4 regions of the Nitratidesulfovibrio sp. genome follow, and region 2 is predicted to be linked to each of the others. Evidence: predicted binding sites of a transcription regulator. Region 2 holds the regulator's gene; each other region holds the start of a gene.
What was found. The regulator sigma-54, encoded in region 2, starts transcription at its own class of promoters, with help from an activator protein. The targets are predictions, from matches to a motif close to CTGGCACGGNNNNTGCTT.
Positions count from the first base shown of each region.

Region 1: a site for sigma-54 is predicted at 4,391-4,408, ahead of ABWO17_RS06450 (NifB/NifX family molybdenum-iron cluster-binding protein). Genes of this name have one in related genera too.
Region 3: a site for sigma-54 is predicted at 5,694-5,711, ahead of ABWO17_RS08650 (ammonium transporter). Genes of this name have one in related genera too.
Region 4: a site for sigma-54 is predicted at 5,993-6,010, ahead of speB (agmatinase). Genes of this name have one in related genera too.

Region 1 is NZ_JBDXXH010000003.1:116,660-124,394, forward strand. It holds gene ABWO17_RS06430 (ATP-binding protein) at 1-764, opposite strand, end outside; gene ABWO17_RS06435 (nucleotide-binding protein) at 752-1,951, opposite strand; gene ABWO17_RS06440 (DUF5320 domain-containing protein) at 2,034-2,399, opposite strand; gene ABWO17_RS06445 (sigma-54 interaction domain-containing protein) at 2,670-4,148, shown strand; gene ABWO17_RS06450 (NifB/NifX family molybdenum-iron cluster-binding protein) at 4,443-4,874, shown strand; gene ABWO17_RS06455 (NifB/NifX family molybdenum-iron cluster-binding protein) at 4,879-5,277, shown strand; gene ABWO17_RS06460 (iron-sulfur cluster carrier protein MrpORP) at 5,280-6,713, shown strand; gene pnp (polyribonucleotide nucleotidyltransferase) at 6,834-7,735, opposite strand, start outside.
Region 2 is NZ_JBDXXH010000002.1:648,223-655,957, forward strand. It holds gene ABWO17_RS05845 (PTS sugar transporter subunit IIA) at 1-281, opposite strand, end outside; gene rapZ (RNase adapter RapZ) at 624-1,505, opposite strand; gene ABWO17_RS05855 (PTS sugar transporter subunit IIA) at 1,786-2,235, opposite strand; gene hpf (ribosome hibernation-promoting factor, HPF/YfiA family) at 2,245-2,799, opposite strand; gene rpoN (RNA polymerase factor sigma-54) at 2,921-4,354, opposite strand; gene lptB (LPS export ABC transporter ATP-binding protein) at 4,728-5,444, opposite strand; gene ABWO17_RS05875 (LptA/OstA family protein) at 5,450-6,187, opposite strand; gene lptC (LPS export ABC transporter periplasmic protein LptC) at 6,184-7,050, opposite strand; gene ABWO17_RS05885 (KdsC family phosphatase) at 7,047-7,574, opposite strand; gene kdsA (3-deoxy-8-phosphooctulonate synthase) at 7,564-7,735, opposite strand, start outside.
Region 3 is NZ_JBDXXH010000004.1:59,004-66,738, reverse strand. It holds gene ABWO17_RS08665 (hypothetical protein) at 48-704, opposite strand; gene ABWO17_RS08660 (bifunctional uridylyltransferase/uridylyl-removing protein GlnD) at 988-3,843, opposite strand; gene ABWO17_RS08655 (P-II family nitrogen regulator) at 3,983-4,321, opposite strand; gene ABWO17_RS08650 (ammonium transporter) at 4,406-5,614, opposite strand; gene tpx (thiol peroxidase) at 6,045-6,557, shown strand; gene ABWO17_RS08640 (hypothetical protein) at 6,910-7,383, shown strand; gene ABWO17_RS08635 (hypothetical protein) at 7,533-7,735, opposite strand, start outside.
Region 4 is NZ_JBDXXH010000001.1:26,179-33,913, reverse strand. It holds gene ABWO17_RS00120 (phospholipase D-like domain-containing protein) at 1-1,110, opposite strand, end outside; gene ABWO17_RS00115 (universal stress protein) at 1,238-1,663, opposite strand; gene ABWO17_RS00110 (sensor domain-containing protein) at 2,057-4,684, shown strand; gene speB (agmatinase) at 4,945-5,814, opposite strand; gene ABWO17_RS00100 (hypothetical protein) at 6,132-6,341, opposite strand; gene nspC (carboxynorspermidine decarboxylase) at 6,558-7,735, opposite strand, start outside.

The DNA of each region.
Region 1 (7,735 bases), on a different contig from region 2:
TGGTCGGCGCAGAATGTTTCGATGTGGCGGGCCATGCCGGTGTGGATGTCCGCCTTGTTCAGCAGTACGGCTGCGCGCACGCCGAAATGGAGGGTCAGGGCGTGCACCCGTTCCAGGTCGTGCAGGGCCGATACCGTGGGTTCCGTCACCAGCAGGGCCGTATCCGCCCCGGCCAGCGAGGCGATGACCGGACAGCCCACCCCCGGCGAACCGTCGATGAGCACGGTGTCCGCGCCCAGCGATTCGGCGATTTCGCGGGCGCGGGTGCGCACCGTGCTGACCAGCTTGCCGGAATTTTCCTCGCCGATGCCGAGTGCCGCATGCACCATGGGGCCGAAGCGGGTGTCGGAAACGTACCATTCGCCGCAGTGCCGCTCGTCCAGCGCCACGGCCCCTTCGGGGCAGACATGGGCACAGGCGCCGCAGCCTTCGCACATCTCGCGCGTCACCCGTGGCGGCGCATCCAGGGCGCCATAGTGGCAGGCAGCGGTGCAGGTGCCGCAGCGGATGCAGAGGTCGGCGTTGATGCGGGCCAGCACGCCGCTGTGAAAATCGTGCCGCTCGCGCACCACGGGGGCCAGCAGCAGGTGCAGGTCCGATGCATCCACGTCGCAGTCGGCCAGCACCAGCGCGGGCGGGTGCGGCCCGTCTTTCCGCGCGACCATCGCCGGGGCGGCATCCGCGTGGGCCACGGCCGCCAACGCCGCCGTGACGCTGGTCTTGCCCGTGCCTCCCTTGCCGCTGATGACCACTATCTGCCGCATGTCCGCTCCTTCTCGCTCGTGATGTCTCCGGCCGCATCGGCCTTTCCTGTCGGATCGGCCATCTTGACCGGACTGCCTGTCTCTACCGGACTGGCCACTGCGGCAAGCCCCATGCCGTCCCATGGTCGGCGCGGTTCGTCCGCCCCCCTGGCCATGGCCTCCAGCGCATCCGCCAGCCCGGCATAGGCCGCGTGGACCTCCGGGGCGGCGTCGTGCATCAGGCTGCCCGTGGCCCCGCATTCCGCGGCGGCGCGGCTGAAGGGGATGACGCCCAGCAGGGGTACGCCTTCGCGCGCGGTCCAATCCCTGACGGGGTCCCGCACGGGGTCGCCCGCCGCCGGTGGGGCGCCGGGCAAGTCCATCGCACTCCCCATTCCGGCCCGGTTCAGCACAACGGCATGGGGCAGGCGCAGATGTCGCGCAAGGTTCACGGCCAGACGCAGGTCGTGCAGCCCGAAGGGCGATGGCTCGGCCACCAGCAGGAGCAGATCGGCGTCGTGCACGGCGTTGATGGCGGCGCAGGCGACGCCCGGCGGGCAGTCGCGGATGACGAAGACGCACGGCGCCTGCGCGGCCCCGTCCCGTGCGGCAGGCCCGCCTGGTGCCCCGACTGGTGCCCCGGAGGGTGGCACGACCGGGGGCGGCACGTCCTTCACCGCCTTGATCAGCGGGGTGGCCATGGCCTCGCCGATGCGCAGCACCCCGTCGCGAAAGCGCAGGACAGGCACTGCGCCGGGGTGCGCGGTGTCCCTTTTCACCGTGTCGGCGCCGTTGCCCATGGCTGGCCGGATGCTGGCGATGCCGCCGCGCACCTCGCCCACCAGGCGCGTGGTGGAGGTCATGGCGCCCGTGGGGCAGACCAGCGCGCACAGGCCGCAGCCATGGCACAGGTCCGGAAAGTCCAGAACCGCATCACCCATGAACGCCAGCGCCTTGAAGCGGCAGGCATCCACGCAGCGGCGGCATGCCCCGCCAAGGCACAGGGTTTCGTTCACCCTGGGCACGGGCAGGGTGCATTGTTCGCGCGTTTTCCATTCCACGGGCAGGAACAGGTGCGCGTTGGGCTCCTCCACGTCGCAGTCGGCAAGCGCCACGTGGTGGCCCCGCGCGGCAAGCAGCGCGGCAAGGTTCACGGCCACGGTGGTCTTGCCCGTGCCCCCCTTGCCGCTGGCAATGGCCAGTTTCATGCGGCCTCCGTCGCCGTGACGAGTACATGCAGGCCGCCGGGGACGGCGTTTCCCGGGCGGCCTGTCCGATTGCAGGGGGCGGTCACTGGTCGTTGCCGGTGGCTGGCGGATTGGCCGGGCCGCGCCCGCCACCGGATCCGGCACGCCGGCCTTGCCCTCTACCCAGCCCCCTACCCTGACCGGCGCCCCTGCCGAAGCCCCTGCCGTAGCCGGGACCGTAGCCGGGACCGTTACCCAGGCGCAGGGCGTCGATGGCGTCCCGCGCCGTGTCGAGCACGTTGCCGAGGTTTGCGGCAAGCTCGGCCAGGGCGGAATCTTCCGCCTTGTCGCCGTCGGCCATGGGCGGGCCTGCCTGCCCGCGCTGCGCCCGTGTCGCCCCGCAGCGGCCCATGCCGCGTCCGGTTCCGGGGCCGTGCCCCATGGGGCCTGTTCCGTTCATGCCTGGCATATGCGCCTCCTGGTTGCAGGTGAAACAGTGGCCACGCGGCCACACCAGCCTGTGAGCACGAACCGTTCCAGCCCGTGCCCGCCAATGATGCCGGGTAATTAGGAGGGCCCGGAATCGTGCGGAGAAAAAGCAGGCGCAAAACGCGCCCACATGATATGCGAGTGCTTGCTTACCTTGCGCGCCGCCATTCCGGCGTTGCCCCACCAGATGCCCCCCCAGCCCCCCCCAGACGCCGCCAAGACGCCACCCAGTCGGGAAAAGGAGCGGACCATGGCCCTGCCGCGTGACATATCCTGCGAGACCATCATGGAAAGCGTGGCCGACGGCGTGTTCACCGTGGACCTCGACTGGCGCATCACCTCGTTCAACCGGGCTGCGGCGGAGATCACCGGGGTGCCCCCGCACGAGGCCCTGGGCAGGCGCTGCCGCGACGTGTTCCATTCCAGCATCTGCGACGGGGCCTGCGTGCTGCGGGCCTGCATCGAACAGGATACGCAACTGGGCAACCGCTCGGTGTTCATCCTGCGTCCGGATGGCCGCAAGGTGCCCGTGAGCATCAGCGGCGCGCCCCTGCGTGACCGGCGCGGCAGGCTGATTGGCGGGGTGGAGACCTTTCGCGACCTTTCCGCGCTGCACCTGATGCGCAAGCAACTGGACGGCCAGCACACGGTGGAGGACATCGTCACCCGCAGCGCGGCCATGATCCGCCTGCTGGGCATCCTGCCGCAGGTGGCGGCCAGCGACGCGCCTGTGCTGGTGCTGGGCGAATCGGGCACCGGCAAGGAACTGTTCGCGCGCGCCATCCACAACCTCAGCCCCCGGCGGGGCAGGCCCTTCGTGGGGGTGAACTGCGGGGCGCTGCCGGAACACCTGCTGGAATCGGAACTGTTTGGCTACAAGGCCGGGGCGTTCACCGACGCGCGGCGCGACAAGCCGGGGCGCTTTGCCCTGGCGGACGACGGCACCATCTTTCTGGACGAAATAGGCGACATGCCCCTGCCATTGCAGGTGAAACTGCTGCGGGTGCTGCAGGAGAAGGTGTACGAGCCGCTGGGCGGGGTACGCCCCCAGGCTGCGCCTGCGCGGGTCATCGCCGCCACCAACCGCGACCTGGAACGCATGGCGGGCGAGGGGGGATTCCGCAGCGACCTGTTCTACCGGCTCAACGTGGTCATGGTGCGCCTGCCCGCCCTGCGCGAACGGCCGGAAGACATCCCCCTGCTGCTCGATCACTTCGTGGCGCAGCGCAACCTGCTGAGCGGCAAGGAGATCGAGGGCGTGTCCGAGGACGTGCTGCACCTGCTGCTGCGCTACCCCTTTCCCGGCAACGTGCGCGAGATGGAGAACATCGTCGAGTATGCGTTCATCCTGTGCCCGCGCGGGTTCATCCAACTGGAACACTTGCCGGAATACCTGCTGGGGGCGCAGACCCCGCCCGTTTGCCAGCCTGTAGGGCAGCCGGGCGGGACTGCGGGGACTGCGGGCCCTGCGGGGACTGCGGACCCTGCGGGGCTGGTGGCGGCGGTTGCGGCGGGGCCGGGATGGACCACGTCCGCCCAGACCGTGCCTGCCCGACCCACACCCGCCCAGGCCGTGACAAGCAGTCCGCGCACCATGGCCGCCGCCAAACTGAACGCGGCGCGCGAGGCCCTGCGGCGGCATGGCGGGCGGGTCATGGCTGCCTGTCGCGAGTTGGACATTTCCAAGGATACCCTGCGGCGCATCCTGAAGGGCGGCGGGGCGGACTGAGCAGCAGGCGGCGGAAGGAGCCGGGCCGGGGAAATGCCCGGACCCTGCTGCGGCACCATGTGGTGATATGCCGTGACGGGGCGGATGGCGGAATGCTGTCCTGCCGCCGCAGAAGGGCAACGGGCGTGTAATGCGCCCGTTTTTTCGTTGCGGGCGTGTTTTGCGCCTATGGCGTGGGTTGGTTGCGAAGGTTCCGAGATGCCCCTTTCTGGCAAAACGCTGTGATTGCAGCATATTCTTGAATGGCATCATGCATGCTTGATGGGGGCACGACCGCCGCGCCGTGGGGACACCATGAATGCCCATGTCTGCCTTGCCTGCTTCGAGGATCGCCTTGCCACGCTGCTGGAAACGGCCGCCGAACTGCGCTGCGTGCGCATGACCGGCGGCGTTCCGGCGGAACGGACCGTCCTCCCCGTGCCGGATGGCGGACCCGCGCCGCTCATCAACGTTCTGTCGCGCCATGGGGTTTCCCTGCTGGTGTGCGGGGGCATCCGCCCCTGCTGGCAGAGCGCCGTGGAGATGGCCGGGATCGCCGTCCTGCCGTGGCTATCGGGCAGCGAGGCGGACGTGCTGTCCGCCCTTGTCCGGGGCAGGCCGGACGCACTTGCCATGCCCGGATGCCGCCCGCTTCCGGGCTGGGGTAACGGGCCACGGCGCGGCGGTACGTGCAACACAACGGACGCGGTCTGCTTTCGGCGGCGGCGTCGCAACGCAGGAGAATGACAGCATGCAGGTTCTCATCACCGTGCAGGACGCAGCACCGGGCACTCCGCCCGGCGCGGCGGGGGGCGACGCCCTTCTCGATGCCCGTCTGGACCCGCGCTTCGGGCGCGCGCAGGGCTATCTGCTGTGCGATACGGTCACCGGGGTGGTGCGCAGGCTGGATGCGGCCTCCAACATGTCCCTGGCCCAGGGCGCGGGCATTCAGGCCGCGCAGGCCGCTGCCGATGCCGGGGCACAGGCCGTGATTACCGGTCATGTGGGACCCAAGGCCTTCACCGCACTGCGCCGGGGCGGCATCGCCATCTATCTTTCAACGCACGCCACCGCGCGCCAGGCCCTGCGGGCCATGGCGGACGGCAACCTGGCCCCGGCGGCGGAGCCGGACCGGGAAGGGCACTGGTAACCATGGATACGGACACCCACGAACAGGAGCAGCGTTGCGGCTGCGGCGGGGCCGGTTGCGGCGGCGAACAACACGTCGAGGCCACCGGCGGCTGCACCGGATCGGGCTGCGGCGGGCACGGCGACCATGGTGGTCGGGACGGGCATGCCGGGCATGATGCCACCGGGCTGGGCGACGGTACCGAAACCCCGGTACGCATGGCCGGGCGGGTAGGTGCCAAGCTGGTGGTGCTGAGCGGCAAGGGGGGCGTGGGCAAGAGCACCGTGGCCGTGAACCTTGCCGTGGGGCTTGCCCGCACCGGGCGCAAGGTGGGCCTGCTGGATGTGGACGTGCACGGTCCCAGCGTGCCGCGCATGCTGGGGCTTGGCCGGGCCAGGCCCGTGGCGGGCGAAGGCTGGATGGCCCCGGTGAGCGCGGGGCCGAACCTGCGGGTGATGTCGCTGGGGTTCTTTCTGCCCGACCCGGAAGTGCCGGTAATCTGGCGCGGCCCGGTGAAGATGGGCATGGTGCGCCAGTTTCTGGTGGACGTGCGCTGGGGCGATCTGGACGTGCTGGTTGTCGACTGCCCGCCCGGCACCGGGGACGAGCCGCTTTCGGTGCTGCAACTGCTGGGAGAGGACGCGCATGCGGTCATCGTCACCACGCCGCAGGGCGTGGCCGTGGACGACGTGCGGCGATCCGTGGGGTTCTGCCGTCAGATCGGCAACCCCATCCTGGGCATCGTCGAGAACATGGGCGGCTACGTGTGCCCGAAATGCGGCGAACTGACCCCGCTGTTTCCCCCTGGGGGCGGCGAGCAACTGGCGCGTGAGACCGGCGTGCCGTTCCTGGGCAGCATTCCCCTGCACCCCGACCTGACCAGTGCCGGTGATGCCGGACGCAGCCTGCTGGACGGGGAGCCGGTAGCCGGGCAGGAACCGGAGCATCCGGTGATCCGGGCCTTCGGTCCGGTGGTGCGAGCCGCCGTGGGGGTGTGCCCGCTTGTGCGGGCAACTGCGGCGGAAACAGCAGCGACTGCGAAAACTGTGGAAACTGTGGAAACTGCGGGAAATGGGGCCAACGACAACGGCGGCCATGCGCCGCAAGGGATATCGGACATGAAAATCGCCATTCCGCTGGCGGCAGGCAAGCTGTGCCAGCACTTCGGCCATTGCGAGCAGTTTGCCGTGCTGACCGTGGACCCCGGCAGCGGCACCGTGACGGGGCAGGAACTGCTGACGCCTCCGCCCCACGAGCCGGGTGTGCTGCCCGCATGGATCGCGGACACGGGAACCCGGCTGGTCATCGCCGGGGGCATGGGCGCACGGGCCCGCCAGTTGCTGGAGGAGCGCGGCGTACAGGTGCTGGTGGGCGCTTCCGCCGCAGATCCGGCAGACCTTGTGGCGGCGTGGTTCGGCAACAGTCTGGAGCTTGGCGCGAATACGTGCGACCACTGATGTCAGGCCGCCGGGCCGTGCGGGCGTTCCCCCTGCCAGGGCGGGCGGCACGGCAATGAAAACGGGCGCGGGGATATCCCCGCGCCCGTCTGTATTGCGCTCTGCTGTGTTGCGGCTCGCCTAGCGGCGGTCGCCACCACGGCCACCACGGTCGCCGCCACGGCCACCGCGATCGCCGCCACGGCGGTCGCCGCCACGGTCGCCACGGCCACCGCGATCGCCACGGTCACCGCGATCACGCGGCGGGCCGGAGGGGCGGGCGGTGTCTTCGGGGTTCCATTCGATGCCCTGTTCTTCCAGCAGCACGGCCTTGCGGCTGGCGCGGATGCGGTCGCCGTTGATCTCGATGACCTTCACGGTCATGTCTTCGCCAAGGCGCGCCACGTCGCCAGCCTGTTCCACGCGGTTGGTGTCCAGCTGCGAGATGTGCACCAGGGCTTCGAGGTTGGGCAGGATTTCGACGATGGCGCCGATTTCCAGCACCTTGCGCACCTTGCCCACGTAGTTCTTGCCCAGGTCCGCGCGCTGGTCGTAGTACTGCACCATTTCGCGGGCCATTTCCATGGCTTCGAAGGTGGGCGCGAAGATGGAGACCTTGCCGCTGTCCTCGATGTCGATGGACGCGCCGGTGGCAGCGGTGATGGCCTTGATGTTCTTGCCGCCGGGGCCGATGATGATGCGGATGACGTCGGGGTTGACGAACACCTCGGCATGCTGCGGCGCGTACTTGGACAGTTCCGTGCGGGGGGCTTCCAGCACCTTGGCCATTTCGGCCAGGATGTGCAGGCGCGCTTCGCGGGCCTGGGTCATGGCGCGGGCCATGACTTCGGTGGGCAGGCCGGTGATCTTGATGTCCATCTGGACGGCGGTGATGCCTTCGGCAGTGCCCGCGATCTTGAAGTCCATGTCGCCGAGGGCGTCTTCATCGCCAAGGATGTCGGTGAGCACCAGGTACTCGCCTTCTTCCTTGATCAGGCCCATGGCCACGCCGGCCACCGGGGCGGTGACGGGCACGCCCGCGT
Region 2 (7,735 bases):
CCGGTATCCAGACGCTTCACCGCCTCGTTCAGGCGTTTCACCGTCTCATCCACTTCCAGCGAGACGTCCACGCTGATGGAGGCGCAATCCTGCACCGGGCCAAGGATGAATTCGGCGGCGCGCAGCAGCGCCGCGCCGTAGTCGGCGTGGGTCACCAGAATCACGCCGATGCGCGGTTCTGCGGCGGCCTGCCCGTCTCCGGGTTGGCCGACCTTGCTCGGGCCGCCCTGGCCTTGGCCCTTGCGGGGCTGCCCTGCTTGATGCTGTTCGGTGGTGGACATGCTGTTGCGTTCAGGCCGTGCCTGATGTGGTTGGGGCAAGGTGAGGACGGCATGCCGTCCGGCGAAGCCCGTGGCAGCGCCCTGTCAACATGACGCGGGCCGGATACGGGCGGATATGGCTCCCACGGGCGACCATAGGCCATCACGGGCAGCCACGGCAGAACCGTCAGAATCGTCAGAATCGGGCGAACCCGCCACGAAAAACCGGTGGCGGTGCCACTTCGATGACCACACCGGCACCGGATACCAGGCAGACTGACCTTATGCGAACCGATGCGACCCTACTCGACCCGATGAGCCCCGCTGAGCCTGAACGCGGCTGATGCCCTCCGGTCCGGTCGGTCAGCCCAGTTCCATGTGGCGGTGCTCCATGGATACGGCATAATCAGATTTTTTCAAGGCACGAAGCAGGGCCTCTGCCACCGAGACAGAGCGGTGCCGCCCCCCGGTGCACCCGATGGCGATGGTCAGGCGGTATCGCCCTTCCGCCTCGTACTGGGGCAGCAGAAAGTGCAAAAAGTCCAGAAGTTTCGCCAGAAAGACATCGCCGTGGCCCGCTTCCAGCACGTATTTGGCCACCGGCTCGTCCAGGCCGGACAAGGGGCGCAAATCGGGCACGAAATAGGGGTTGGGCAGAAAGCGCAGGTCGAACACCAGGTCCGCGTCGGCGGGCACGCCGTACTTGAACCCGAAGGTGACGACGTTGATGCGCAGCGAGCGGATGCGTCCCTGGATGGAACTCCACTTCTTCTGGATGACCCGGCGCAGGTCGTGGATGGAATAGCTGGAGGTGTCCACCACGAAGTCGGCGGTTTCGCGCACCGGGGCAAGGCGCAGCCGCTCCTGATCAAGGGCCTGTTCCAGCCCCATGCCTTCGCTTTCCAGCGGGTGCGGGCGGCGGGTGGTGGCATAGCGCCGGTTTAGTACTGCGGGGTTGGCCTCTATGAACACCACGGCCGGGCGCACGCCCATGCCCTGCAAGCGTTCCAGGGTTTTTTCCAGATTGCGGACGAAGTTGCTTTCGCGCAGGTCCATGCCCAGCACCAACCCCTGATAGTGGGCCAGCGCCTCCCGGTTCAGGATGGTGACCATCTGCGGGGCAAGGGATGCGGGCAGGCCGTCCACCGTGAAGTAGCGCAGGTCTTCCAGCACGTTGAGTACCGTGCTCTTGCCCGCGCCGGACAACCCGGTGACGATGATGACGGGAAAGTTGGCGGTGACCACGGGGCTTCCCGCATCCGCAGCCTTGACGGGGGTGCCGGACGCGGCGCCGGAGGCTGTACCAGGTACGGCGACAGACGCCGCCGGAGCGGGGGGCGTATCGGACGGCGTGGCCTTTGTGGGCATGGCGGACTCCTCGGACGGCCCGTGCCGGGTGCCGTTTCAGGGGCGCGATGGGTGCGCGACAACTGCGAGTGGGAGGTGCGCGGTACGGTCAGGCAGTGGGGCGGTGGCCCCGCCCTGCTCCGTCGCTCCGGACCTGCCGCGCGTCAGGTGGTGCGCGTCACGTCGTACGCATGAGGGCCGTGAAGGCCTCGCCGTCCTGCGCGTCGATCATGGCGCGGCGGAACTGCGGATCCTTCAGCAGGCGGGAGATGTGGGCCAGGATGCGCAAATGCATGCCCGCCACCTGTTCCGGTGCCAGTACCAGGAAAAAGAGGTGACAGGGTTTCATGTCCAGCGCGTCGAAGTCGATGCCCGGCACGCTGCGCCCCACGGCCACCACGATGTCGTTGATGTTCACCAGCTTGCCGTGGGGTATGGCCACCCCGTCGCCGATGCCGGTGGTGCCCAGCGACTCGCGGTCCTGCAACACGCCCAGCGCAACGGCGGCATCCACTTCGGGATGCCGCCGCACCACGGCCTGCACGAGTTCCGCCAGCACCTCTTTCTTGGTGCTGGCGGAGAGCTCGGACAGGATCAGATCATCTTGAAGATACTCCGAAAGCCTCATGTATGGTGCCTAGACGACCGGATCGATAAGGCCGAAATCGCCGTTGCGACGCCGGTAGATGATGTTGACGCGTTCCACTTCGGCGTTCAGGAACACCAGGAACTCGTTGTCGCCCTGGTCAAGCTGCATGGCTGCCTCGTCCACGTGCATGGGCTTGGGGGCGAAGTGGTCGGTACCGGTGATGGTTCGCTCCTCGCCTTCGCCCACGGTGCCGAAGGTGAACACGTCAATGCCCTTGCCCAGCTTGCCCAACTTGTCGGACTGGACGGAACGGCGGCGGTCCTTCAGCTTTTCCATCTGCTTGCGCAGCTGGGATTCCAGCTTTTCCAGCACCAGGTCGATGGTGGCGTACATGTCTTCGGACTGTTCGACGGCGGAGAAGGTAAAGCCGTCGCCAGCCATCTGCACTTCCGCCTTGTGACGGAACTTGTCGACGGAAAGGTTCACCTGCATTTCCAGGGCGGATTTGCCGACGAACCGGCCAAGCTTTTCAAGACGACGGCGGGCGTACTTCTTCAGGTGGTCGGAGGGTTCGAAATTCTTGAAGGTGAAGGCGATGTTCATACGCTCCTCCTGTGGTGAGAGGGGGAAAGCGGCGCGCGGCACGCACGCTGGGTGCGGTTGCCGGGTGCGCCGCAGAAGACGGATGCCGCCACGCGCATGGTCTGGCGCGGGCCTCGGACCGTCAGAACAGCTCCTTCCGCTTGGAAGAGGAGGGAATGTCCATGGCAGTACGATACTTCGCAACGGTCCGGCGGGCAATATTGACTTTGAGCTGTTCCTTCAAAATTTCGCCGATGCGCTCGTCGCTCAGGGGGTCGTGCGGGTCTTCGCCGCTGATCAGCTTCTTGATCAGGGCCTTGACGCTTTCGGAACCCACCTGGCTGCCGTCGTCCAGATCCAGCGCGCTGTTGAAGAAAAACTTCAACTCCATGATGCCGTGCGGTGTGGCCACGTACTTGCTGGTGGTGATGCGGCTGACGGTGGATTCGTGCATGCCGATGTCGTCGGCGATATCCTTGAGGATGAGCGGTTTCAGGCGCGAAACCCCGTCCTCGAAAAAGCCGCGCTGATACTTCACGATGGATTCCACAACCTTGTACAGCGTGCGTTGGCGCTGGTACAGGCTCTTGATGAGCCACGAGGCAGAGCGCATCTTTTCCTGGAAATATTCGCGTTCGCCCGCGGATGCGGCCGCTGCGGCGGACCGCTCGTACATGGTGCTCAGTTGCAGGTGCGGCAGGCCGTCCTCGTTGAGCATGATGATGAAATCGTCGTCGTACTTGTAGACGTACACGTCGGGGCTGACGAACTGGGGGTCGCCGCCGCCGTAGCTGGCGCCGGGCATGGGGTCCAGGGTCTGGATGAGGTCCAGGTACTCCTTCAGGTCCTCCATGGTCAGGCGGAACTTGCGCAAGAGCGGCTTGTAGCGGCGCTTTTCCAGATCTTCCAGGTGGTCGCGCACCAGTTCCACAAGCACCCTGTCGCGCGTGTAGCCCAGCATCTCGATCTGCACCAGCAGGCATTCCTGCGCCGTGCGCGCGGACACTCCCACGGGGTCGAAGCGCTGCACGGCATGCAGCACGGGCTCCACCTCGGCTGGGGCCACGCCCGCCATTTCGGCGATGTCGTCCACCGTGGCATGCAGGTAGCCCGAGGAAGCGATGTTGCCGATGATCACCTCGCCGATGTCCTTCTGGCGCTCGGTAAGCGAGGACAGGCGCAACTGCCACATCAGGTGCCCTTCAAGCGAGGGCTTGGCGGCGTAGCGGGCCTCGAACGAGGTCATCTCCTCGGGCATTTCCGATTCGCGCACCGTGGACTGGCGGCTGGTGCTGGCAAAGTCGCCCAGGTAATCTTCCCAGTCGGCATCGCGTGCGATTTCGCGGTCGTAGGCAACGTCGGCAGCTGCGGTGGCGGCTTCGCGCGGGTCGGGCACCTCGACCTGGGGCGCCTCGTCCTGGGCTTCCTCCAGAAACGGGTTTTCCAGCATCTCCTGCTGCACCGTCTCGACAAGCTCCAGTCGCGAAAGCTGCAACAGCCGGATGGCCTGTTGCAGTTGCGGCGTCATCACCAGCTGCTGGGTGAGCTTGAGCTGTTGCCTGAGTTCCAATGCCATGCGTGGGCAACCCCTATGACCCTGCGTCGAGACCGTATGGCCCTGCGCCGGGATCCTGTAACCTTGCGTTGAGGCCGAACGAGATGACGACGCGACGAGGTGCGCGACGGCAAGCAAGAAACGGCCCACTGTGGAAATGTGTTCCCTTCCCCAAGAGGTTAGGGAAACCATGCCATAGAAGCAAGAAGTATGCAACCGCTGTCGCCAACACGTCGCAAACCATCGGCGGCCCCTTGCGCCCCCTGTCCGCAATCGCCTGTCGAAGGCGCTGCCTCCAACGGACACGGCGCCCCCGCAAATGCGGAAGGCGCCGTGAACATGGAAGGGGTGGCCCCTTGCGCATTTGCCTGGCAGGACGTGAAACCGGCAGTCGTTACAGCGAAAAGCCTTCGCCCAGATACACATCCCGCGCGCGCGGATTGTCCACGATATGAGCTGGGGTGCCTTCCAGTATCACCTCGCCCTGGTGCACCAGATAGGCCCTGTCGCAAATGTGCAGGGTTTCCCGCACGTTGTGGTCGGAAATGAGCACCCCGATGCCCCGGTTGCGCAGGCCGGTGATGAGCTGCTGGATGTCGTCCACGGCCAGCGGGTCGATGCCCGCGAACGGTTCGTCCAGCAGGATGAACTTGGGCTCGCGGATCATGGACCGGGCGATCTCCAGCCGTCGTCGTTCGCCGCCGGAAAGATGCAGGGCCACGGAATCGGCCAGGTGGGTGATGCCGAAGTCCTCCAGCAGCATGTCGCTGCGTTCCTTCTGCTGCGCCCTGGAAAGCCCGGTGTGTTCGAGAATCATCTGAAGGTTCTGGCGCACGGTGAGCCGACGGAAGATGGAGCTTTCCTGCGGCAGGTAGCTCAGTCCCACCCGTGCCCGTTCGTGCAGGGGCCAGTCGGCGATGTCGCGGCCATCAAGCTCGACCCGTCCCGATGTCGGCTTGATGATGCCGATGAGCATGTAGAACGTGGTGGTCTTGCCCGCGCCGTTGGGGCCAAGCAGCCCCACGGTCTCGCCCTGGGTCACCGTCAGCGATACGCCGCGCACCACCTCGCGCTGGCCGAACTGTTTGTGCAGGTCCTCGCCGCGCAGCATCGAGCTCACTGGGCAGCCCCCTTGGAGGTGGCATCGCCCGTGGAGGCGTCCCTGGTGTCGTTGACGTCCTTGGGGTCCTTGGAAGCGGGCTTGGCGTCCTTGCCGTTATCCCTGGATTCGCCAAGGGGGTTCACGTCGCCGGACGAGGTGAACACCGCCTGCACCCGCTTGGTGGAGGTGCCGCGCACTTCGCTGCGGTTCTCGCGGGTGTAGAAGGTGATGATGTCGCCCTTGATGCTGTTCTCGCCCTCGTGCAGCACGGGGTTGCCTTCCATGACCAGCACGGCGTTGTCCACGGTGTAGGTGGCCTTCTCGCATTCGCCGGTACGGGTATCGCGCTTCATGCGCACGTTGCGCTCGGCCACCATGCGGTCGATCTCGCCCGCGTCCATCCCACCTGGGCCACCCGCCCCCGTCCCGCCAGAAGCGCCCGAAGTGCCCGAAGTGCCAGACGCTTCCGCACCCTGCCCTGCCCCTGCCTTGCCGGACTTGGCCGCCTTCTTGCGAAGGTGCAGGGTAATCTTTTCGGCCCACATCTCGAAGTCGGGCCGCTGGACGTACACATCACCCTCGAAGACCACTACCTGGCCCTTGGCGTCGTACTGCATGCGGTCGGACTTGACGGCGGTGGGCACGTCACGACGCACCTCGGTGGCCGATTTGGCGTCAGCCGCCACGGCGGGGGCCGAAAAGGTCAACAGCAGCGCCACGCACAGCGCGGAGCGGATGCCGGTATGTCTCATTGCCTGTTCTCCTGCTTGGTTGGCTTGGATGCGCCCGCGTCCCGCCGCGCGGCCTTGGGGGCCGCTGACTTCTTGTCCGGTGACGTTTGGTCGGATGACTTCTTGTCCGGCGACTTCTTGCCCGACGACTTCTTGTCCGGCACCTTCTGCGCGGTCTTCTTTTGCGCGGCGGCCTTTTTCTGCGGGGGAGTGGGGGCGGCTGCCTTGCGGGCGTCCTGCGCCTGTCCGGTCCTGACCGAAGTCGCCCTGGTGGTCGCGGCCTTGTCCGTAGCGGGCTCGCCGTTCACGCCGCCCGAACGAGGAACAAGCAGCATGGACACGCCGTCGCTGCCGCGCAGCACGTCGCTGGCCATGTCCCATTCCAGCCTAGTGGCGTTGCCCGAAAGGCTCTGCCCCTCTATGCGGGCGCCTTCGGGAAAATACATGGTCCGGCTGGTGCCGTTGTACACCATAAGCCTGGCAAACAGTTCATGGCGGTCGTGGGTGGCATGCACATCGTCCCACATGCGCATCATCTGTATCTGCTGCTGCACTTCGCCCTTCCTGGCCACGATGCGCAGCTGCCTGCCGCCGTCCATCTGGTAGACAAGGTCGGGCCTGTCCACGTCGATGGCGTTGTTGCTCTGGCGCAACTGGGCCCAAGTGGCCTTCAGCCGCCACAGTTCAATGCCCTTTTCGCCCTGCACCAGCTCGATACCCTTCATGGCCACACCCACCGCCTCTTCCAGCGTGGTGGCATCGGTAACGCCGCCGGAAATGGCCGATTCCAGCGCCTGGCGCATTCCGCCCTGCCAGCGCCACGCGGCGGCCCCGCCGACAAGCAGTGCCACCAGCAGCAGGATCAACAGCGTACGGCGTCTCATGCCTGCTCCGGCCAGCTTTCCAGCATGCGGTCCAGCACCCCCTGCTCCACCAGCAGAAAGCGGATGGCTTCGCGCACGGCACCGTGACCGCCGTTGGTGGTGGTCACGTAGCGGGCCAGGGCCTTGACCTCTGGCTGGGCGTTGGCCACGGCCATGGGCAGGCCCACCAGCTTCAGCGGACCGAAGTCCACCCAGTCGTCGCCAAGGTAGGCCACCTGCGACCATTCAAGGTCATACTTGCGGCGAATGGAGTCGATGCATTCCGACTTGTGCAGGAAGCCCGCGTGGTAGTCCTCTATGCCAAGGCTGCGGATGCGCGCCTCGACCGCGCCGGAGGCAAGCCCGGTAATCACCGCAACGGTGATGCCAGCGGCCTGCGCCAGCTTGATGCCCAGCCCGTCCTGCACGTTGAAGCGCTTGGTCACCCGGCCTTCGTCGTCATAGTACAGGCCGCCGTCGGTCATCACGCCGTCCACGTCCAGCACCAGCAGCGAGATGGACCGGGCCAGGTCTTCAGCTCGCATGGGGCAGACTCCAGAGGGCGGCAAAATCGCGCAGCAGCGGGGCCAACCTGTCCAGCGGCCAGCTATTGGGGCCGTCGCACAGGGCGTGGTCGGGGTCGGGGTGGGTTTCCAGGAACACCCCGTCGACCCCGGCGGCCACGGCTGCCCGGGACAGCATGGGC
Region 3 (7,735 bases), on a different contig from region 2:
AGACACTTAGCCAGACGGCATGTTCCGAACTCTCTGCCTGAGTGAGTTCAGCTCGTGAAGATGCGCAACCTCTCCCCTTGCGACAGGATATAGTCCACCTCCAACGGCAGCAGACAGAACCGCTCGCGCAGGGCGTGGGCGTGGAGCAGAAACATCCGGTAGTTAGCACAGCCACGCGGTGTGGCGGACTTTTTGACCGAATCCCCTTTCAGGAAGCCCAGCCCACGCCACAGGGCCGGGGTACAGGGCAGGCAGAAAGAAGCATCATCCGCGTCGGCAACCGAACCGGACTTCAAGTACAGGAGCAGCGACAGCCCGAAAATTCCTACCCCTGACGGGCGGTGCGCATCATGCAAACGAAAAGCTTCGTGCAGATCTGGGCCGGGCGGCAGCGCCCACAGGGCAGCCAGCCAAGGCAAGACATCCGCCATGTTTGCGGCACGGCTTAGCAGCGAGGGGTAGCCCGCCCCGAAACGGGTGCAGGTGATGCGCTTGGGCACGCTGCCCTCAATGCATTCACGGTTCACGGCCATGCACAGGGCCCGAAAGTCGGCGGCGGACATGGCCCCGCTGCCGTCCTGCCCGAAGGCAGCGTCCAGCAGCGCGCGCGCCTCGGCCTCGCCCTGCTTGCGGCTGTTGATGAAATCCACCCCGGAATGAATGTCGCGCCACTCGTCCACCCGCGCGGCATACCGCTCGAACATGCTGCCTCCGTATACCGAAAAACTCGCCCACAAGCGCGGCGCCCTCAGCGCGACCACCGCGCAGGCCGGTCCGTGGGACATTGCACCTTCGCCCTGCCCCACCTCATCGCGCCGCCCAAGGTGGATAGCAAAAAAAACGTGCGTCCCCAAGGGATGCACCGGCATCCGGAACGCACGAAAAAAGGGGGGGCAGGGTGCAAGGCCCCTGCCCGCCGGAGGCTTGCAAAAAACGAAGGGGACCAGCGTTCACCCAAGCGGCCACGCCGCAGGAAGAACCGCAGCCCTACTGCGACACCACGTGCAGCAGGGCCGCGCGCACCTCGTCCATCTGCTGCTCGTCGGTGATCTTCTGGCCGTACACCGTACGCACCGAAAAGCTGTCCGAGGTGCGGTTGCCCAGCGTGGCGATCTTGGCGAACAGGATGTCCAGTTGCAACGTCTGCAACACCCGCGCGACGTCATACAGCAGCGCGGGCCGATCCGGCGCGAACACCTCGACCACGGTGTGGAAGTCCGACAACTCGTTGTCGATGCGCACCTCCGGCGGGCGGCGCACCGCATCCAGCAGCACCGTGGGCACCTTGTGCTTCAGCGCGTTGGAGGTCCGGGCCTGCTCCAGCCGGTAGTCCAGCGACAGCTTGCCCGTCAGCGCGAAGTGGATGGCCCCGCGCACCTTGCCCCAGAAATCCTTGGCGTACAGCGGGTCGGGCGGCGCGGTAACGTGAAAGATGTCCAGCACGGTGCCGTCGCTCCACACGTAGGCATCGGCCCCGAACACGTTCAGCCCGTGCAGCGAAAGCACGCCCGCAATGGTGGCGAACAGCCCGGACTGGTCGCGCGCGGCCACCAGCACTTCCCACAGCTCGCTGTCGCGCCCGCCGTGCAGCGGCCTGCCCTCCAGCACCACCACGCCCCGCTCGGCCCTGTCCTCGGGCAGGCGGCGGCGCGATTCGGCCACGTCGCGGTTCAGTTGGTAGACCAGCGACATGTGCCGCACGATGTCTTCCGGCGGCATGGCCAGCAGGTAGCGCGAGGGCATGGCGTCCAGATACAGCCCCGCCGTTTCCTGCGTGTAGTGCAGCGCCGACTGGCGCTCGCGCACCAGCGCCCGCACCATGTCGCGCGTGCGCACTATGGCCTGCGCGGTCTGGGTGCCCGCAAGCTGCCCGTCGCGCAGCATGTTGGCCACCTTGCCGTGCAGTTCGTACAACAGGCTGGCGGTCCAGCGGTTCCACGCCTTGTGGCCGGTGGCCATGGAATCGGCATGGGTGAGCAGGTAGAGCATGTTCAGGCGGCGCAGGCTGCCCACGGTGCCCGCGCACTGGGCCACCACCGACTCGTCGTTGAGGTCGCGGCGCTGGGCGGTGCGGATGAGCAGCAGGTGGTGCAGCACCAGAAAGACCACGTCGTCGATGACTTCAGGCGGCGCACCCCACTCTGCCAGCAGGCGCATGGCCATTTCGGCCCCCACCTCGGAATGGTGCGAGGCGTCGGCCCCGCCCTTGCCAAGGTCGTGCAGCAGCGCGGCCAGCAGCAGGCACAGCCTGTCACGCGCGGCATCCGCGTCCTGCCCGGACGGGTACGCGGGCAAGCGGGCGGCGGCGCTTTCGCCCGTATCAGCCAGCCCGCCCGGCACGCTCAGGCAGCCGCCGCGCCAGAAGCCGGAAAACGGCTCGACATCTTCGCTGGCCAGCGATTCCAACTGGCGGATCACGAACAGGGTGTGCATGCCCACCGGGTAGGTATGGAACCCGTCGAACTGCACCCGGTCGCGCGCTTCGGCATAGGCGGGCAGGATGGCGGGCAAAAGGCCCGTCTCGTCCATGTGTCCAAGCACCGGAAACGCCTTGCCGGACCCCAGGATGCGCATCAGCGCCGCGCCCACCTCTGCGCTGGAAAGGGCACCGTCCGCACCGGACAGGGCCAGTTGCAGGGCCTGCTCCATGGCCTTGCGGGTATTCCAGTCGGGGGCGGGGGCGTTGGGGCCGGGCCATTCGGCGGCCCGCACGAAGGCGGAAAGGGCCAGGCCGGGGGTGACGGCGACCGGATCGGGCAGGCAGATGTGCAGCGTGCCGCCCGCCATGACCACGGGGCCTTCCACCTCGGGGCAGGGCTGGTCGGGGTGCACCGGGCCGCCGGGGGTACCCCGGAAGGCGGCGGACAGCGCCTTGATGTGCGACATGCAGCGGTGCAGGCGGCCCAGAAAGCATTCCACGGCCAGCAGGTTGCCGCATTCGTGAAAGCCGAGGCGGGCGGCGATTTCCGGTTGCAGGTCCAGAAACAGTTGGTCGTTCTTGCGGCGCGAAAGATGGTGCAGCAGGTTGCGCACGTCGTGCAGAAAGCCCACGCTTTCGCGCAACAGGGCGGCATCGGACGCGGAGAACCCGGCCTGGGCCAGGATTTCCTCCACGGTGCCCGCCTCGTTGCGGATGCGCCCCAGCCACAGGATGCGGTGGTAGTCGCGCAGGCCGCCCAGGCCTTCCTTCAGGTTGGGTTCCAGCAGCACGGCACCGTCGCCGTGCGCGGCGCGCCTGCGCTCGTGTTCCTCGTCGTTCCATGACAGGAACGAGGCGCCCCGGCGCGGCAGCACCTTGTCGTTCAGGCGATCCACCATCTCGCGGAACAGGGCCTCGTTGCCGGTGATCAACCGCGCGTCCAGCAGGCTGGCCAGCACCTTGTGGTCCTTGGCGGCCAGCTTCACGCAGTCGCCGATGGTGCGGAACCCGTGCCCCAGGGTGTAGCCCGCGTCCCACAGCGGCAGAAACAGCGGCTGGGCCAGGTCGATGGCCTGCGGCGGGATGGAGCGGCCGCACAGGATCAGGATGTCGATGTCCGATCCCAGGCACAGTTCCTCGCGGCCGTAGCCGCCCACGGCCACCAGGGCCACCTTGTCGTGACCGCCGCGCAGCTCGGCGAAGCGAAGGCGAAAATAGTCGTCCAGCAGGCGGCTGTAGGCCCGCTCGAAACGCGGTGCGCCCATGGTCGTGGACGCGGGCGCGGTGTCGCGGCAATGAGCGTCGGGCCGGGTGGCGCAGGCGTTCTCCTGCGGTGCCGCATTGGCGGGGGAAAGGGTTGCGTCCAGGCGTTCGAGCAGCGCGGCGCGCCCTTCGCGCAGCACCGTGGCGGCATCGCGCGGCATGCCGGGAGTACCGGCGGGAGCGGAGGAAGATGGCCCGTGTGCCTGCGTCATGTAGGGTGTGGGGGGTGGAAGGTGGGTATGGACGGGCGGCGCCCCGATCGCTGCCGAGGCGCCGCCCATGGATTGCGGTATGTTGCGGCTAGATGGCTTCCACGCCGGTTTCACCGGTACGGATGCGCAGCACGTCTTCCACCGGCGAGATGAAGATCTTGCCGTCGCCCACCTTGCCGGTGCGGGCGGCCTTGACCACCGCATCGACCAGCGGCTTCACCTGCGCGTCGTCAACGACGACTTCGATCTTGACCTTGGGCATGAAGTCCACCTGGTACTCGGCACCGCGGTACACTTCCTTGTGGCCGCGCTGGCGGCCAAAGCCCTTCACTTCCGTGACGGTCATGCCCTTCACGTCAAGGCCGGCCAGCGTTTCCTTGACCTCGTCCAGCTTGAAGGGGCGGATGATGATCTCAAGTTTCTTCATGATGTCCATCCTGAAGCTCGGTTCGTGTTCAGGGAAGGGATAACCCCTTCCGCCTTGTAGGCGACAACGGCGGCAGCGGCAAGCTTAGAGCTGATAACCCGCTTCGTTGTGCTCGCTGACGTCGAGGCCCGCGACCTCCGACTCCGTATCCGCGCGCAGGCCGACGAGGGCGTCAACCACATGGAACAGGATGCGGCTGGCCACGTAGCAGAACAACCAGGTGGCGACCACGGAGATGAACTGGATCCAGAGCTGCGAGGGGTTGCCGTAGAGCAGGCCGGTGGCGGTGTTCACGGCAGTGGTGGCAAAGACGCCGGTAGCCAGGGCGCCGAAGGTGCCGCCCACGCCGTGCACGCCCACCACGTCCAGGGCGTCGTCGTACTTGAAGACATGCTTCATCAGCACGCCGCCGTAGCACAGGGCGCCGCCGATGAGGCCCATGATGATGGCGGGCATGGGGGCAACGAACCCGGCGGCAGGCGTGATGACCACAAGGCCGGCCACGGCGCCGGAGGCGGCGCCCAGGGTGGTGGGCTTGCCGCTGTGCAGCCATTCGGCGGCCATCCAGCTGATGGAGGCGGCGGCGGCGCACAGGTGGGTGGTGACGAAGGCGTTGGCGGCCAGGCCGTTGGCGGCCAGGGCGCTGCCCGCGTTGAAGCCGAACCAGCCGAACCACAGGATGCCCGCGCCAAGCACGGTCATGGGAAGGTTGTGCGGCACGAAGGGCTCGCGGCCATGACCGTGGCGGCGGCCCAGCACGTGGGCGGCGGCCAGGGCGGCGGCGGCGGAGCTCATGTGCACCACGGCGCCACCGGCGAAGTCAAGCGCGCCAATGCCGAACATCCAGCCGCCACCCCACACCCAGTGGGCCATGGGGGCGTACACCACCACCAGCCACAGCACCGAGAACAGCAGCATGGCGCGGAAGCGGATGCGTTCGGCGTAGGCGCCGGAAATGAGGGCCGGGGTGATCACCGCGAACATGCACTGGAACACCATGAACAGCAGGTGCGGGATGTTGGTGACCGTTTCGCTGGGCTCCATGCCCACGCCGTTCAGGAACGCGAAATCAAGCCCGCCGATGACCCCGCCGATGTCGGGGCCGAACGCCAGCGTATAGCCGATGACCGCCCAAACGATGCTGGCCACGCCCACAAGAATGAAGCTGTGCATGGTGGTGGACAGCACGTTGCGCGCACGCACGAGCCCCCCGTAGAACAGGGCAAGCCCCGGGGTCATGAACATGACCAGAGCGGAGCAGACCAGGATGAAGGCGGTATCCGCCGCGTTCATGTGAACCTCCTCGAAATGTTGACGTACATCCCCTGCCGGACCGAACGGACAGGGGCAAACCCGAACGATGCCATGGTAAAGGCAAGGAGCGTGCCATTTGCTACAAAATGGTCGGTTCCAATGAATTCGCCCCATTGCGCAAACCAGGCAACATTCATTTTTTCCATTTTGGTAACACAGCAAGGCGACTCAATACCTATTTTGTAAAAACCGACACTTTTGCAGCAAGCTCCGGAAAAAGTACGCCGCTCCGGTTTGCATGCCTGCGCCATTGTGGTATGGCTTGTCGAACCACCGTGCCCACCGCCTGCCGCAGGCGACCAGGACACGGAACCGACGCGCCCCCCACCGGGGCGCGGGCCCCGCCAGGGCTCCTCGTTCCCACACGAGGCGGACCCTTTGAACCCCCTTCCGCAGGAGGCGGATACCCATGGACCGTACCGGCATCATCACCTTCAGGGGCACGCCCCTCACCCTCGGCGGCACCCCGGTGGCCAAGGGCGACAAGGCCCCCGGCTTCTCCGCCCTGGCCAACGACCTGTCCCCGCGCACCCTGGCCGATTACGCGGGCAAGGTTCTGCTCATCTCCGCCGTGCCCTCGCTGGATACCGGCGTGTGCGACATGGAAACCCGGCGCTTCAACCAGGAAGCCACCCGCCTTGGCGCGGACGTGCGCATCCTGACCATCAGCTGCGACCTGCCCTTCGCCCAGGCCCGCTGGTGCGGCGCCGCCGGGGTGGACGCGCTGGAAACCCTGTCCGACCACCGCGACCTTGCCTTCGGCAACGCCTACGGCGTGGTGATCAAGGAATTGCGCCTGCTGACCCGCGCCATCTTCGTGGTGGACCGGTCCGGCACGGTCACCTACACCGAAATCGTGCCCGAAGTGAGCCACGAACCCAACTACGAGGCCGCCCTGGCCGCCGTGCGGGCAGTCCTGTAACGACGGCAGCGGAAAACCCGCAGATGGTCCGGCCCGGTCGGCACCTGCCGCACGGCCCCCCTGAAATGGGCGCCGGAACGACGCCGACACCGCCGACACCGGCTGTTTTACGAAAATGACAATGCGGTTTCGCCCACGCGAAACCGCATTGTCGTTCCAAGGCCCTCCCTGTTGCCCGCACGTGCCAGCCAGCCGCTCCCGGCGCCCATCAGGAACGGGCAGTGGCAGTCCGAAACGGCCCGCCAACCTTGCGCGGCGGCTCTGCCTGAGCTAGGCTGCGCACCTTGTCATGCCCCGCACGCTGCCGCGCGGAGCATCGGACGGATACCACCCCGCCGCAGGAGCAGCCCGCATGTCCGCATCCCCTCTCACCCCCGACGAAACCCGCGCCCACCTTGTCGCCACGGTGCTGCGCCACCTGTCGCGCGACGCCGGGCGCCGCACCGAGGCCCTGGAAGACTTTCTGGCCGTGACCCTGCCCGACATGGACGAACGGGGTGCGCGGGCGTTGTCGGCCATGGTGCCCCAACTGCCCGAATCGCTGTACGGCAAGTGGGCCTCCCTGTTCGTGGACCGCCTGCAGGAAACCGTGCCCCACGAACACGTGGCGGCCCTGTGCGACGGCAGCGAAGAGAACGACGCCACCATCGCCCTGGTCTACGTGATGTTCATGGAGTCGGAAAAGATGGAGCGCCAGGTGGCGGAAGACCTGCACGCCCTTGGCATCACGCAGGGCGGCGAGAATGGCCCGGACGACTCGGGCGCGCTGCTGGGCGCGTATCTGCGTGCCCGGCTTACCGCGCGCGGGCAGGGGCCGATCAACTGACAGGGCAGTCCCGGCAGCACGCAGCCGCCAAAGCCCGTGCCTGCAGAACGGCAGCGCCAAACGCCGCATGATCCGGCACCGCGAACGCCAAGGGCCGCGCACATGCGCGGCCCCGCAATTTTCCGGCCGCACGCCGGGCTCCGGACTGGCTACTGCTTCTCGACCTTGAGCCCGTCATCGGTGGCGGTGAGCAGATAGGTGCAGCCCCCGGTTTCGAGACAGTAGTCCGAACCGGGAAACAGCGTGGAGCGGGCAGACCATTCGTCGTTGACGAACACGTCGCGCGCGCCGCCGCTTTCCTCGTAGCGCACCTGGGTTCCGTCGGCCAGGATGACGAACTCCGCCTCGTGGA
Region 4 (7,735 bases), on a different contig from region 2:
CACGCAGTGCACCTCTACCCCGCGCAGCGAGGCGGCGCGCAGCCCGCTGATCAGTTCGCGCGAGGGCAGGAAATAGGGCGTCATGATGTGGATGGATCGCTCGGCCCCGGCCACCACGCCCGCCAGCAGGTCGTGCACGCGCTCGGAGCCGAAGCCGGGTCCGTCCAGCACCATGCGGCACAGCGAATCGCCGCAGGGTTCCTCGCGCACCTGCGGGCCGGGGGCGTATTCGCCGGTGACGAAGCCCCAGTCACGCAGAAAGGCTTCCTGCAACTGGGCCACGATGGGCCCGCTGAACAGAAAATGCATGTCGGTGACGCAACGGGTGCAGCCCTGCGCGGCCATGTGGTTCTGGGCGATGTTCATCCCCCCGGTGAAGCCCACCTTGCCGTCGCACACCAGCACCTTGCGGTGGGTGCGCAGGTTCACCGAAAGCTGCGGCGGCACGAGATGCGGCGGCAGAAAGCGTTCCACGCGCACCCCGCGCCGGGTCAGCCGCCGCCAGGCGCGCGGCCAGTGGTACAGGCAGCCCACGCCGTCCACGATGACCCGCACGTCCACCCCGCGTGCCACGGCGTCGGCCAGGGCATCCACGAAGCGCTGGCCCGCGTCGCCGGTGCCGAAGATGTAGGTGGTCAGAAAAACGCTGTGCTCGGCATTGTCGATGGCGTCGAGCATGGCGGGGTAGGCCTGCTCGCCGTTATGCAGGGGCTGCACGTGGTTGCCCCCGGCCAGGGGGCGCCCGGTAACCGCATAGCCCACGCGGGCCAGCCGCTCGTAGCGCGGCGGCACGATGGTGGACGGCATGGCCCCCGGCGGCTCGTTCCGGGCCGGGCCGCCGTGCAGACGCCCCCCTTCGCGCAGGCGGCGGGTTTCCGATTCTTCCAGCAGGCGGGCGGCGCGGCTGTGCACGCGGTTGATGCCGAACAGGAAATAGAGCAGCGGCCCGGCCACGGGAAAGGTAAGGCACACGGCAATCCACCCCAGCGCCGCACGCGGGTCGCGCTTGTACAGCAGGGCGTGGCCCGCCGCATACACGGAAACCCCGTACATGGCGGGAATGAGCACCCATTGCAGGGTGACCAGGGTGACCGCCGGGAAGGGGGTCATGCCGCACCCCGCAGGGGCCGGACGCGGGCAAGGTGCCTGATGGAGAGGATGTCGGGACCGGGGGTAAAGGGGGCGCGGCCCGGCCCGCGCGGCACAGTGGGGGCGGTTCGAACCATGACTTCGCGGCCTAGCGGACGACCAGCACGGGCACCTTAGCCAACTGAAGCACCTGATGGGTGACGCTGCCCATGATCATGCCGCCCAATTCGCCCAACCCGCGAGAACCCATGACGATGGTGTCGCACCCTTCCTCGTCGCAGACGCGCACCACGGCCCTGCCGGGGGCACCGTCCACGATGCGCACGGAATTGGGCACGCCCAGTTCGTCCAGCAGGGCGCGCGGCTCGGCCAGCATGGCTTCCGCCTCCTGGGTGCATTCACGCACCAGTTCCTCGCGCGGCTCGCCGCCGATGAGGGCGGGAATTTCGCCAAAGCTGTGCATAAGCACAACGTGCCCCGTGCCACCGCAACGAGCCAGGTTCACCGCGTGGCGCAGGGCCAGGCGGGCATGCTCCGAACCATCCATGGGAAGCAGTATTCGTGCATAGGGCATGACGCGGACTCCTTCGTGCTGTGCGCGCCAGTGGCGTCGCGTGGGCGCACCCCCCGCTGTCGCCCACCGGGCCGGGCGCGGCATGCGCGGACGAATGCCCGCGATCATGCAGAACACGGCGGTACAAGGCATGGCAAGGGAATGCCGATGCATGCACAATGGCACGACTGGCGCGACCTGTGCAACCCCCGCCCCGCCCCCTCCCCTGCATCGCCCACATTCGGGTCGCCTGCCCGCATTCGTCGTCCGCGCAGTCATGTGACGGGCAGCCGGTCGGCGGATGGACAGGCACAGAGGAGGGGTACGCGTCAGCCTCTTCCGGCCCCCCGCGCTTTCTGGTATGGCATGCCATCTGGACATCCACGTGCGCCGTGCTTTCAAGGGGGGTTCCGAATGACGGACGACAGGACGGGCGACAGGCGGGACAGGAAACAGGAACAGCACGCCACCGGTGGGGCAGTTGGCGGGGTGAGGGCTGGCGACGACGCGTCCGCCGGCAAGATGCCCGGCCTGCTGCGCGCCCTGCTGGACAACCCCATGGTGGCCATGTTCCTGCGCGACGGCCAGGGCCGCTATCTGGCCGCCAACCAGTTGTACGCCGACCTGGCCGGAGTGCCCGGCAAGGACATGGTGGGCCTTTCCCCGCACGACATCTTTCCCCATGCCGTGGCCAGCGCCCTGCTGGACGAGGACCGGCGCGTGGCCGCCGACGAAACCCCCATGCTGTGCGAGCGCATGCTGCCCGACGACGCTACCGAGCGGGTGTTCCGCGTGGCCAAGCTGCCCCTGCCGCCCGAGGTGGCCGGGGCAGGTGCCGTGCTGGGCCTGGCCTTCGACGTCACCGCCCTGGTCCAGGCCGAAATAGAAGAAGAGGTGCGCCAGCGCACCGCCGCGCTTGCCGAAAGCACCGCCCGCTTCCGCGCGCTGTTCGAACTGGCCCCCGACGCCGTGTACGTACGCGGCGAGGGCGGCCGCATCGTGGACTGCAACCGCACCGCCGAACGCATGTCCGGCCACCCGCGCCAGGCCCTGCTGTCCCTGCGCACGGCGGACCTGCTGCCCCCGGACATCGAGGCCCGCATCGACAACCTGCTGGCCGGAAGCCCCCTGCCCGACGCCACCCCGGCGGGACCGCCCACAGTCCCGCACGAATCCTGCCCGACCGGCGGCTTCTGCATGGAGGGGGTCTGCGCCACCGCGCAGGGCAGCCACGAGGCCGAGGTGAGCGTGGAGCCCCTGCCCCTGTCCCTGCTGCGGGGCGAGGGCATGGCCGCACTGGTGGTGGTGCACGACATTTCCGGCCGCCGCGCCGCCGAACGGCAGGCGCGGCTGTTCGAACGGGTGTTCCGCAACGCGCTGGAAGGCATCTGCATCACCGACCCGGAAGGTACCATCGTGGCGGTGAACCCGGCCTTCACCACCATCACCGGGTACCCGGCGGAAGAAGCCGTGGGCGCGACCCCGCGCATCCTCAAGTCGCACCACCACGACAGCGCCTTCTACGAGGACATGTGGCGCACCCTGGTGGAGGATGGCCGCTGGGAAGAAGAAATCTGGAACCGCCGCAAGAACGGCGAGGTCTACCCCGAGTGGCTGAGCATCAGCGCCATACCCGGCCCCACCGGGCGCACCGAATACTACGTGGCCGTGTTCCACGACATCACGGAACTGAAGGCCAAGGAATCGCAGATCCAGCACCAGGCCCACCATGACGCGCTCACCGGCCTGCCCAACCGCGCCCTGTTGCGCGACCGGCTGGGCATGGCCATCAACGGCGCCCGGCGCGAGGGCCGCAAGGTGGCCGTGCTGTCGGTGGACCTGGACAACTTCAAGCAGGTCAACGACAGCCTGGGCCACATGGTGGGCGACATCTACCTGCAACAGGCCGCCGAGCAGATGCGCCAGATGGTCCGCCCGCAGGACACCCTGGCCCGCGTGGGCGGCGACGAATTCGTCGTGGTGCTGCAGGACGTGGAGAACGAACGCGACGCCGCGCAGGTGGCCGAACGGCTGCTGGCCCGGTTCACCGACCCGGTGCGCGTGCAGGAACACGAACTGTTCGTGGGCGCCAGCGTGGGCATAGCCCTGTTTCCCGACGACGGCGACGACCCGGACACCCTGGTGCGCAACGCCGACATCGCCATGTCGCGCGCCAAGGAACAGGGCAAGCGCCGCTACCACCTGTTCACCCCGGCCATGAACGAACGCGCCGTGCGCCGCCTGTCGCTGGAAGGCGACCTGCACCGCGCCCTGGCCGCCGGAGACATCACCGCCCACTACCAGCCGCGCGTGGACCTGAACACCGGCCTGATCACCGGCATGGAGGCCCTGGCCCGCTGGACCCGCGCCGACGGCAGCCAGGAACACCCGGCGGAGTTCATCCCGCTGGCCGAATCCACGGGGCTCATCGTGCCCCTTGGCGAGCACATGCTGCGCCTGGCCTGCGCCAGAACCCGCGCCCTGTGCGATGCCGGGCACGCCGACCTGCACGTGGCCGTGAACCTTTCGCTGCATCAGTTCCGCCACCGCAACCTGGTGGGCATGGTGGCCGACGTGCTGGCCGAAACGGGCCTGCCGCCGCACCTGCTGGAACTGGAAATCACCGAATCCACCATCGTCACCGACGCGGACCACACCATCCGCAAGCTGAACCAACTGGCGGAAATGGGCATTGCCCTTTCGGTGGACGACTTCGGCACCGGCTACTCCTCGCTGTCCCAGCTCAAGAACCTGCCGCTGACCTCGCTGAAGATCGACCGTTCGTTCATCCGCGACATCCCCGACGACCCCAACGACGCGGCCATCGCCGCCACCATCATCACCATGGCCGACAGGCTGGGGCTACGCGTGGTGGCCGAAGGGGTGGAAACGCCGGAACAGCTCAACTTCCTGCTGCTGGAAGGCTGCCACGAGGTGCAGGGATTCCTGTTCAGCCGCCCCCTGCCGCCGGAAGAGTTCGCCGCGCTGCTGGTACGGGGCAGACGACTGACCGTGCCCCGCGACGGGGGCGGCACCATCTGACCGGGGATGGCCGGTGGAGGGGGCGGCCCTGCTGCATCAGCACCGCCCCCGCACCGTCCCCATCCCGCCCATGCCATCACACCACGAACGCCCCGGCCCGGAAACATCCGGAAGCCGGGGCGCTGTCGTTGTTGGGTGCGGGTAGGACGTGTGCGGGTGGGACGCGGGCGTGCGGACGTCCGGCCCCACGACATGCGGCAGAAGGCTGGCCCCCGCGCGAGAACCGCGCGCGGAGAACAGGGACGGAAGAGGAATCCGGCTCAGCGGCCCAGCCGCTGCACCAGCCCCATGATGTCGTACACCAGCCGCGCCGCCGCAAAGTCCGCCGCGTGAAAGCCCAGCATGGGGGCCAGTTCCACCACGTCAAAGCCCAGCACCTGCCGCCCGGCCATGGCCAGTTCCAGGCAGCGCCGGGCGTCGTACCAGCCAAGGCCGCCGGGCACCGGAGTGCCGGTGGCGGGCATGATGGAGGGGTCCAGCCCGTCCACGTCGAAGGTCACGTAGATGCGTTCCGGAAAGCCCGGCGGCAGCAGCGGGTCGGGGATGCCGTGGCGGGCCAGCGCGGCGGCGTCCAGATGGCCGATGCCCAGCGCGGCGCGGCAGTCCACTTCTTCGCGGCACAGGGCGCGCACCCCGATCTGGAACAGCGGCAGGCCAAGGTCGGCCACGGCGCGGCGCATCACCGCCGCGTGGCTGTAGGGGGTGCCGCCGTAGCTGTCGCGCAGGTCGGCGTGGGCGTCGAACTGGATGACCCCGAACCTGCCGTGCTGGCGGTGCAGCGCCCGCAGCGCCCCAAGGGTGACGGTATGCTCGCCGCCCAGCAGCACGGGCAGCCCCCCGTGGGACAGGGCCGTGGCCGTGGCCGCCTCGATGCGCGCCAGCACCGCCTCCGCCCCGCCGGAACAGTCCACGGCGGGCGCGGTGTGAATGCCAAGCTCTGCGGGCACCGATTCGCCGTCCCACAGTTCCAGCTGGTCCGACGCGGCAAGGATGGCGGCAGGCCCCGCCGCCGTGCCCCCGCCGTAGGAAACGCTGTCTTCGTAGGGGACGGGGATGACATGAAAACGCGCCCCGGCGGGCGCGGCATTGTCCAGTTCAGAGGCCAAGAAACGCCCTTCGGCGTGCCGCATGGCAAGCTCCGGTAACGCCTTCCCGCGCGGGGAGGCGGCTGTTTGCCCATCCGCGCGCCATGACACCCCTGACATGCCGCGCGGCCCTTCCAACAACGCCGCCCATCGGGGGGCGGCAGCCGAAACCATGAACCGAAAAGCGCGTGCCGGGCCGCGATCTGCGGCACATGGGCACGGCACGCAGGGTCCGCGCCAGACCGCGCCCGCCCCCACGGGCCGCGCACATCGTACGGACCCCACGGATCGTACGGGCCGCAGGAATCGCACGGGCCGCGCACGTCCGCTCACGTCAGCGCGGGGCTCTCGCCCCCGGCAGGCTAGGCCACCAGGGTGCGCGCCCCCTCCACGTCGAAATACGAAAACCACAGGAACCGGCGCAGCCGCACGCGGGCCGGTTCGTCCCAGCGCAACCGCTTTACCGACGGGTCCAGCCACACCACCACGCCGTCCACCATGTGCCGGTGAAAGGCGGGCCGCATCCATTCCGGGGGTTGCCCCACGCGCACGGCGGGGGTTCGCACGGGCATGATGCGCGATGCTCAGCCGCAGCCACGCGCCGCCTGCATGTACACGATCACGTTGCCGCCGTCCGACAAAATGCGCTCCCGCGCGTTGTCATCGATGTAGATCATGGCTGCCTCCGGGGCGCATGGCGCCCGCATGGACACATGCTAGGCATTGCCGAACGCAGGCGCAAGCACCCCCGAAAGCCGCACGGACTGGCGAACCGCATGCCCGCCGCATCAGGACAGGCGGTACTTGAACGCCTCGTACCCGAAGGAGCGCACCACCTCGCGCCGCGCGCCCCGCCCGACGGCATCGCCATCCGCGTCTGCCGACCGGTAGCGGGCAATGGCGGGCAGTTGCAGCCCGTTGAAGGTGGTGGTCTTGACCATGCTGTAGATGGCCATGTCCAGGAAGGCCAGCCGGTCGCCGGGTTGCAGGGGCGCGTCGAACGAGTATTCGCCGATGACATCGCCCGCCAGGCACGACTTGCCCGCGAAACGGCAGGTCCACGCCTTCTCGCCCGGCAGGCCGGAACCGATGCAGCCGGGGCGATAGGGCATTTCCAGCACGTCGGGCATGTGCGCGGCGGCAGAGGTGTCCAGAATGGCAACGGGCATGTCGGCCTGCACCACGTCCAGCACGGTGCACAGCAGCACCCCGGCGTTCAGGGCCACGGCCTCGCCCGGCTCGATATACACCCGCACCCCGTACTTCTGCTGCATGCGGTCGATGCACCGGCACAGCAGGTCAAGGTCGTAGCCGGGACGGGTGATGTGATGCCCGCCGCCGAAGTTCAGCCATTTCATGCGCGAAAGATGCGCGCCGAACTTCGCCTCCACCGCGTGCAGGGTGCGGTCCAGCGCGTCGGCGTCCTGCTCGCACAGGGTGTGGAAATGCAGGCCGGATATGCCGTCCAGCGCGTCCTGGCCGCGCGCCGCCGCCTCGGCCAGGGCGGCCTCGAAGTGGTGGGGCCGCACCCCCAGGCGCGAACCCGGCGAGCAGGGGTTGTAGATGGCCACCGCCCCTTCCGAGTGCTCCGGATTGATGCGCATGCCGCACTCGATGGGCCGCCCCGCCGCCGCCACCGCCGGGCGAAACCGGTCCCACTGCGCGAACGAGTTGAACACCAGATGATCGGCCAGGGTCACCAATTCGGCCATGTCCGCAGCGCTGTACCCGGCGGCAAAGGCGTGCACCTCGCCCCCGAATTCCTCGCGGCCCAGCCGCGCCTCGTGCGGGGAACTGGCGCAGGTGCCGTGCAGCACCCCGCCGTGCGCGCGCGACAGCAGCGGAAACAGGCTCCACATGGCAAAGCCCTTCAGCGCCAGCAGCACCTTTGCCCCGGTGCGGCGCTGCACCGTGTCCAGAATGGCGGCATTTGCCTCTATGCGGGCCTCGTCCACCACAAAGCACG